3 regions of the Pseudoalteromonas sp. MB41 genome follow, and region 2 is predicted to be linked to each of the others. Evidence: predicted binding sites of a transcription regulator. Region 2 holds the regulator's gene; each other region holds the start of a gene.

Evidence for each region. Region 2 encodes LexA, which represses DNA repair genes until DNA is damaged. Its sites were predicted from a motif close to TACTGTATNNNNATACAGTA; they were not measured.
Region 1: LPA49_RS14875 (YebG family protein) is a predicted target of LexA. The motif match lies at 1,360-1,379, and genes of this name have one in related genera.
Region 3: LPA49_RS10435 (SulA-like leucine-rich domain-containing protein) is a predicted target of LexA. The motif match lies at 1,289-1,308, and genes of this name have one in related genera.

Annotation. Positions count from the first base shown of each region.
Region 1 covers NZ_JAJJZF010000016.1:23,839-26,113, reverse strand. Annotated here, with positions in the region: gene putP (sodium/proline symporter PutP) at 1-860, shown strand, start outside; gene LPA49_RS14875 (YebG family protein) at 998-1,306, opposite strand; gene LPA49_RS14870 (helix-hairpin-helix domain-containing protein) at 1,557-1,850, shown strand; gene LPA49_RS14865 (DUF6170 family protein) at 1,876-2,178, opposite strand; gene dsbB (disulfide bond formation protein DsbB) at 2,178-2,275, opposite strand, start outside.
Region 2 covers NZ_JAJJZF010000014.1:76,302-78,576, forward strand. Annotated here, with positions in the region: gene lexA (transcriptional repressor LexA) at 515-1,132, opposite strand; gene LPA49_RS14065 (PaaI family thioesterase) at 1,306-1,743, shown strand; gene LPA49_RS14070 (hypothetical protein) at 1,747-2,127, opposite strand; gene LPA49_RS14075 (hypothetical protein) at 2,275-2,275, shown strand, end outside.
Region 3 covers NZ_JAJJZF010000008.1:120,846-123,120, forward strand. Annotated here, with positions in the region: gene LPA49_RS10425 (DUF6172 family protein) at 1-136, shown strand, start outside; gene LPA49_RS10430 (YchJ family protein) at 308-787, opposite strand; gene LPA49_RS10435 (SulA-like leucine-rich domain-containing protein) at 828-1,265, opposite strand; gene LPA49_RS10440 (S9 family peptidase) at 1,566-2,275, opposite strand, start outside.

The sequences.
Region 1 (2,275 bases), on a different contig from region 2:
ACCTCTTATTAAGCTCACCCAAAGAAACAGAAATTCATGCACTTAACATGATGGATTGGTTTGCAGGTGGCTCGACAATTGCGATTATTTCGGCAATGGCTTGGGGCTTAGGTTATTTTGGTCAGCCACATATTATTGTCCGCTTTATGTCAGTGCGCTCTGTTAAAGATATGCCTACCATGCGTCGTATTGGTATGTCTTGGATGACATTGTCTGCAATTGGTGCTGTATTTACTGGTTTATTCGGTGCGGCTTATATGCTTGAAAACCAAATGCCAATCGACGATAAAGAAACAATTTTCTTAGTTTTATCTGAACTCATTTTCCACCCACTGATCGCAGGTTTTCTCCTAGCCGCAATTTTAGCAGCGATTATGAGTACTATTTCTTCGCAGTTATTAGTGTGTTCGAGCTCTTTGACTGAGGATTTTTATAAAATTTACCTGAATCGCGACGCGTCTCAAAAAGAGTTGGTATTAATTGGTCGTGTTAGTGTGATGTTGGTTGCCGTTTTTGCTATCTACTTAGCTTATGACCGTGATAACTCTATATTAGATTTAGTGAGCAATGCATGGGCAGGGTTTGGTGCGGCATTTGGACCGTTAGTGTTGCTTAGCCTTTATTGGAGACGAATGAACCTACAAGGGGCAATAGCGGGAATGGTTGTGGGCGCTGCGACAGTGCTGTTTTGGATTTATGCACCGATTACGATTGATGGTGAAAAGTTAAGTGCCATTATTTATGAAATTGTACCGGGCTTTATCTTATCAAGTATTGCCATTGTGGTCGTTAGCTTGAACACATCAGAGCCAAAACAAGAAATTACACAATTATTTGATGAAGTTGAATCGTCACTTTAGGACGCTAAGTGTCATTCTTTAGAATGTAATTAAAAAGGGCAACATAAGTTGCCCTTTTTTGTGTTAATTTTTTTAACTCTACTTTAAGAGTGACCGGTTACTTTGATGAATAATATCCGCTGCTAAAGTAAGGGATATTAACTGGCTGCTTTTTCTTTTATATCAGCGACTTTATCTGTGTCTGCTGATTTGGCTTTTTTCGGTTTGCTAGGCAGTTCTTTAGCGCCTTTTAGTACAGCCATAAATTGGTCTTTTTCTTTTGCTATTTCAAGGGCTAGAGATTCAATTTGTTGCTCACTTAATGGTACATCTACCTTCTCAAGCATGAGCTCTAACGACTCAGCGATGTCGAGCATTTTATCGTACGCATCAGCTTCTTTTTTGGTAGTAAACGTCATGCGCTCGACTCCGTTTCTTTCTACAACATATTTAACAACAACAGCCATGATTTCTCCTGCATTCAAGCGTGGCATTTGCAGCGTGTAATCGCTACTTTGATTACTGTTTTTATATACAGTAATCGTTTGGGGCCGAATTTGCAAGCTGCGTGTGTGTATTTTTTATGACATTAATTTGACAAAAAGGCATAAATTGACTTTATTTAGTTTGTCACCAAATTAGTGACGAATGTAATGGAATTAGTGTTCGGTGACGAGACTATTTAACAGTCCACGTAAGGACATCATGGAGGAAACAATGAAGTTTTTATCAAGTTTACTATTTGCAGCAAGTCTTGCATTACTGCCGGCGACTCAGGCACTCGCTGAAAAACCAGCTGAGTCAGTGCAAACAAAAATTCAAAAAGTGAGTATCAATAAAGCCACTGTAGAGCAACTTTCTCAGTTACCTGGCATTGGTAAATCGAAGGCTCAAGCCATTGTTGAGCATCGTAAGAATCAAGGCCCATTTAAATCAGTTAAGCAACTGAAAGAGGTTAAGGGGATTGGTGATAAATTGTTCGCTAAAATAGAAGGAAAAATTTCGCTTTAACTAAATAGTAATTTAAACAGGGCGTCTATTCGCCCTGTTTAAACTCTTGTATCGCTTTTCGCAGGTGAGGTTGAGCGAACATATTTTCAACCGGCGTTGTGATTAATGGGTAGCTTAATCCCGCTAATAATAACCAAGGTAAAAGCATCCAACCTTCAAAGTAGGCAAGGCCTAGAAACAAGGGCGCTAAAAATGCCAGTTTGCACACAGATAAAACGATTTTATGCATTGGGCTTAAGTGGCTCAGTGCAATTGCTATTATCTGCTGACGCTGCCTTACTTTAAAGGTCTTTAATTCAGGAATTTGACTGCTAAAAAAGTAAATCATTACAGTGACTTTTTGACTAGTAAGCGGCTTGCTAAAACCCCGACAAAAACAATTGAATATGCGGCAAAGATGACTTCCATCCATGCGGGCATACTCA
Region 2 (2,275 bases):
ACGCAAAGCGAAAAGGCGTTACAGCTGGTGCCCATTCGTTTTTTTTATTGTTTAAATACCCAAACCAATCGATGGTTGATGTGTCATCTGCAAACAGCTTGGGTCTGTGTATCATCACGACGCAGTGAACGACACACTCATTGTTTAACCCCCTTACACATTTGTTGTGTGTCTTTTTCGTAAATAGGTGTTAATACAATGTACTTAACCAATTAGTTAAAAAATGAGCAATAAGCAAGTTTTTGTGGTAATAAATGTTTATTTTGGTGCAAAAATAACAACTATAATCAGCGCGTTAATTAATACTTAAGGCAAGTATAAAAACTTAAAAAGAAAGGAAAACTGCGCCGTATAAGGCTTTATGTAGAAAGTAAGGGTGAACAAATCTTAGGTAAACGGTCAAAAACAAACAACGCACCAAATTGAATCAATTTGGTGCGTTGTTTCAAAAAAGTTTAGCAAAGCAGATAAAGTAATTACTCTGCTTGTAACGATTAACGCGTAATATAAAAAGCTACATCCAATCAGCGTTGCGAATAACCCCAACCGCTAAGCCTTCAATATTAAATGACTCATGCTCTAAGTCCACTTCAATCGGGGCAAATTCTTCATTTTCAGCATGCAAAAATACTTTACGTCCTGCTTTTTCTAAGCGCTTTACAGTCACATCGTCATCGACACGTGCCACAACAACTTGGCCATTTTCTGCAACTTGCGTTTTGTGTACTGCCAGTAAGTCACCATCCATGATGCCAATGTCTTTCATACTCATGCCGTTAACTCGCAATAAGAAGTCTGCAGCGGGTTTAAACAATGCAGGGTCAACCTGACAATGGCTTTCTACATGCTCTTGCGCCAAAATAGGTTCACCCGCGGCAACACGCCCAATCAGTGGTAAGCCAAGCTGTTCTGGCTCGTCTTCTTCGACTAATTGAATGCCTCGGCTTGCTCCAGGCTTCATTTTAATCATGCCTTTTTTTGCCAGTGCTTTTAGATGCTCTTCAGCGGCATTGGCACTTTTAAATCCCAATGTTTGCGCTATTTCAGCACGCGTAGGTGGCATACCAGTGTCTTTAATAAATACTTTAATAAGTTCTAAAATTTGCGATTGGCGTTTTGTTAATGGGCGCATACAACTGGTTTTCCATACAGTACATTTAACTGTGAGTATATACAGTTATCTGAAAATCGCAAATTTAAATTCCCCTTCCTCTCATGATAAAAAACAAGCATTGAACGGTGGGGATAGATACCATATTGTATACCGATATTTCACTTAAGAAGTTAGTTTGCGAAGGAAACACAATGAGCATTTGGTATCAACCATTCACCCTCGAATTATGTAAAGAACTCGAACAGGGTATTACTGGGCAAGGCACATTAATGAAAACAATGGGCATTGAAATAACCGAAATCGGCGACGATTATTTAGTGGCCACTATGCCCGCTATTCCAGAGCATCATAACCCTATGGGGATGGTCCATGGTGGTGCTAATGTTGTTTTAGCAGAGACTGTAGCAAGTTATGCAGCCAATTTTGTGGTCGACTTCACCGCATATTATGCTGTTGGCCAAGAAATAAATGCCAATCACATTAAAGCCTCTCGAAAAGGCCTCTTAACAGCCACGGCAAAGCCACTGCACTTAGGTAAGCGAACATCTGTATGGGAAATTAAAATAACGAATGCGGCAGGTGAACTATGCTGCGTATCACGAATGACCGCAGCGGTAGTCAAGCGTTAGTGATTAACGCTCAACAGGATAAATAGTAATTTCGAGCCCTGCGCCAATCGCTGAAATACGTAATAAGGTGTCTGCGTGCAGGGCTTGATTAAAACATTTAGGTGAGTCACCCGACTCAAACCCAATATCGAAAGTACGCTTTGAGCAAGACAACCATTGCTTTAATGCATTGCGTGAGCACGACTCTATAAGTTCACATAATTGGTTGATAGCTTTATCTGGTGTGCCGATATCAGCCGCGGCTTCAATACGTGCTAATTGACGGTATTCATCTTGGTCGTAATGTAAAACCATGGCGTTTTTCTTTAAATCAGCTACCAGCGCACTAATATCGTGTTTTGATTCAAGTTCCAGATCTACATTTAAAAATTGAATTTCCGACATACTCTCGTTTTTACCCTCTATTGATATCTCTGAAACTTTAACTCAGTTTTGTACATAAACCAAATTTAGAATACAGTAAATGCTGCAAGAGCGTTGAGTCGCTCTGTCTATACCGCTGCCCAATAAAAAAATAATAAGAGGTAATCAA
Region 3 (2,275 bases), on a different contig from region 2:
CGACGCGAAAGTCGTTCATGTGGCGGAAATTAATAAATGCATTAGCGATATTGAAGCAAAAGGGCTTACATCGTTTTATGTCGAGATTCTAGCGCGTCCAGCACAACGCCAGTTACAAGAATTTGACGAAGAATAGTCGTTATAATTCATAGAATTTAAGAATGGGCCTTGAGGCCCATTTTTATTGTCTGAAATACAATGACATTATTGTGTGTTGATTTATATCACATGCCCACCACGCAACGGCTTTCCCTACAATGGCTAGTCAAGGTTTAGATTGGCTATATAAAAAGTGAATAGCCGTGATTTAAATTGCGTGACACTTTTTATATTTTTTGCCGCTACCGCAAGGGCATTCATCATTACGGCCAATTTTAATATCAGCAACGGGCGTTATTTCACCATCAAGGTAACGCCATAGTCCATCTTCTTTAATAAAACGCGATTTCTCGTGTAACTCACAATACAAGTTTTGGTAAAAGTAATTTGCTTTAAATTCTACAAAACCTTCTTGCTCGTTATATTCAGTATCTAAAACGCTTAGCTTGGTAAAACGACAGCTATTAGCAAAATCTTTGATTTCGCTAACAGGGTTAGCGGTTTGTTGGCTTTGTGCGTATGTTGTAAAGACATATTTTGCATCTTTTAAGGCATAAGCACTAAAGCGAGAACGCATAAGTTGTTCCGGCGTTTGCGCTTGGCTATCGCCTGCGTGCAAAGGTTGGCAGCAAAGCGAGAAATCTTGTTTGCTGCCACAAGGACAAAGGGAGTGTGTGAGTGATGTCATAACAACTTACCTAAAACAATAAATTGCTATTTTAGCAAGCCTATTGTGGCTGCGGTACTAAATTGTTTAATGGGTTGCTTTTGGTGAAGCAGTAAAACTTTGCAGATGCATGTTCTAAATTAAGAGTCATAGAATCTAGTTGATTGTTGCTGACAATATCTGTCCAGGTGATCACTGCGGCAAAGTTACCGTTGTGCAGCGCCGAACTTAACACATATTCAAGATTCACAAGGTGCTTTTGTCTGATCACTAACAGTTTACTGGTGTCGATTGAACATGAATCGAGTAATGCTTTACTTGGCACATGATCAGGTGCAATTAACAATGTCCACGCACTTTGGCTGTTATAGTGATGTAATACCTTTAATAGCTCAAATGTTGCTGAAATTTCGTCTTCAATTTGAATTAAATTAACCGACGCTTTGTCGTTATCTTGTTGATAGCTTTTAACGGTTCTTAAGGTAATTGGCTGTAACATAACTTTCACTCACTGGTTGTTTATACAGTATGTGTATACAGTAGTTTATACAGTGTTTTTGCGCAAGTGTTTTTTTGCTATTTTTTAACCAATTATTCAGTTTTTAATAATTTTAAAAAATTAAATCTTTAAAAACAATTGGTTATTTTGTTTCTTTACAGTGTGATATTTTGTTAAAAATGGATGAAATAATATATACAGTGTTTTATATCGAAGTTTATACAGTAGTTTGTATGCAGGATATTTGAGGTTTATACAGGTGTTTTGATAAAGAAGCCGGTGTACACCGGCTTCTAAAATTTAGTTTTTCAAGTACGTATTTAAAAACTCAAGGTACGCGTTTGATGCTTTGATACGGTTTTCTTTTTTAGTAAAACCATGACCTTCGTCATCGAACAACACGTATTCTACGGGGACACCATTCGCTTTTACTGCGGCAACAAGCTCATCACTCTCAACTTGCAATACACGAGGGTCGTTTGCACCTTGAATAACCATCAGTGGTTTCGTAATGTTTTTAGCATGGAAGAGGGGAGATATCGCTCGATGGCGTTCGCCATCAGTTGCAGGGTCACCCATTTCATCGTACAGCGCTTTTTTAAAGCTTTCCCACCAAGGTGGTATAGAGTTTAATGTTCTTACCCAGTTAGTTACGCCAAAAATATTAATACCTACTTTAAATTCTTCAGGTTCGAAAGCCAGCGCCGCTGCCGTCATAAAGCCACCGTAACTGCCACCCATAATGCCAATTTTATCAGCATCAACCCAGTCTAAGCTCTGTAAGTGCTTTTTCCCGTAGACAATATCTTGCAAATCGTCTGTACCATGCTTTTTATCATCTAAATGGAAAAAAGTTTTACCATAGCCAGAGCTACCGCGATTGTTTACAGCAAATATAGCATAGCCATGATTAACTAAGTGCTGCTGCATTGCGCTGTAACCTGTGCGGCTCTGGCCGCCCGGACCACCATGCACCCACACTAGAGCAGGCACTTTATTATTACTATTAG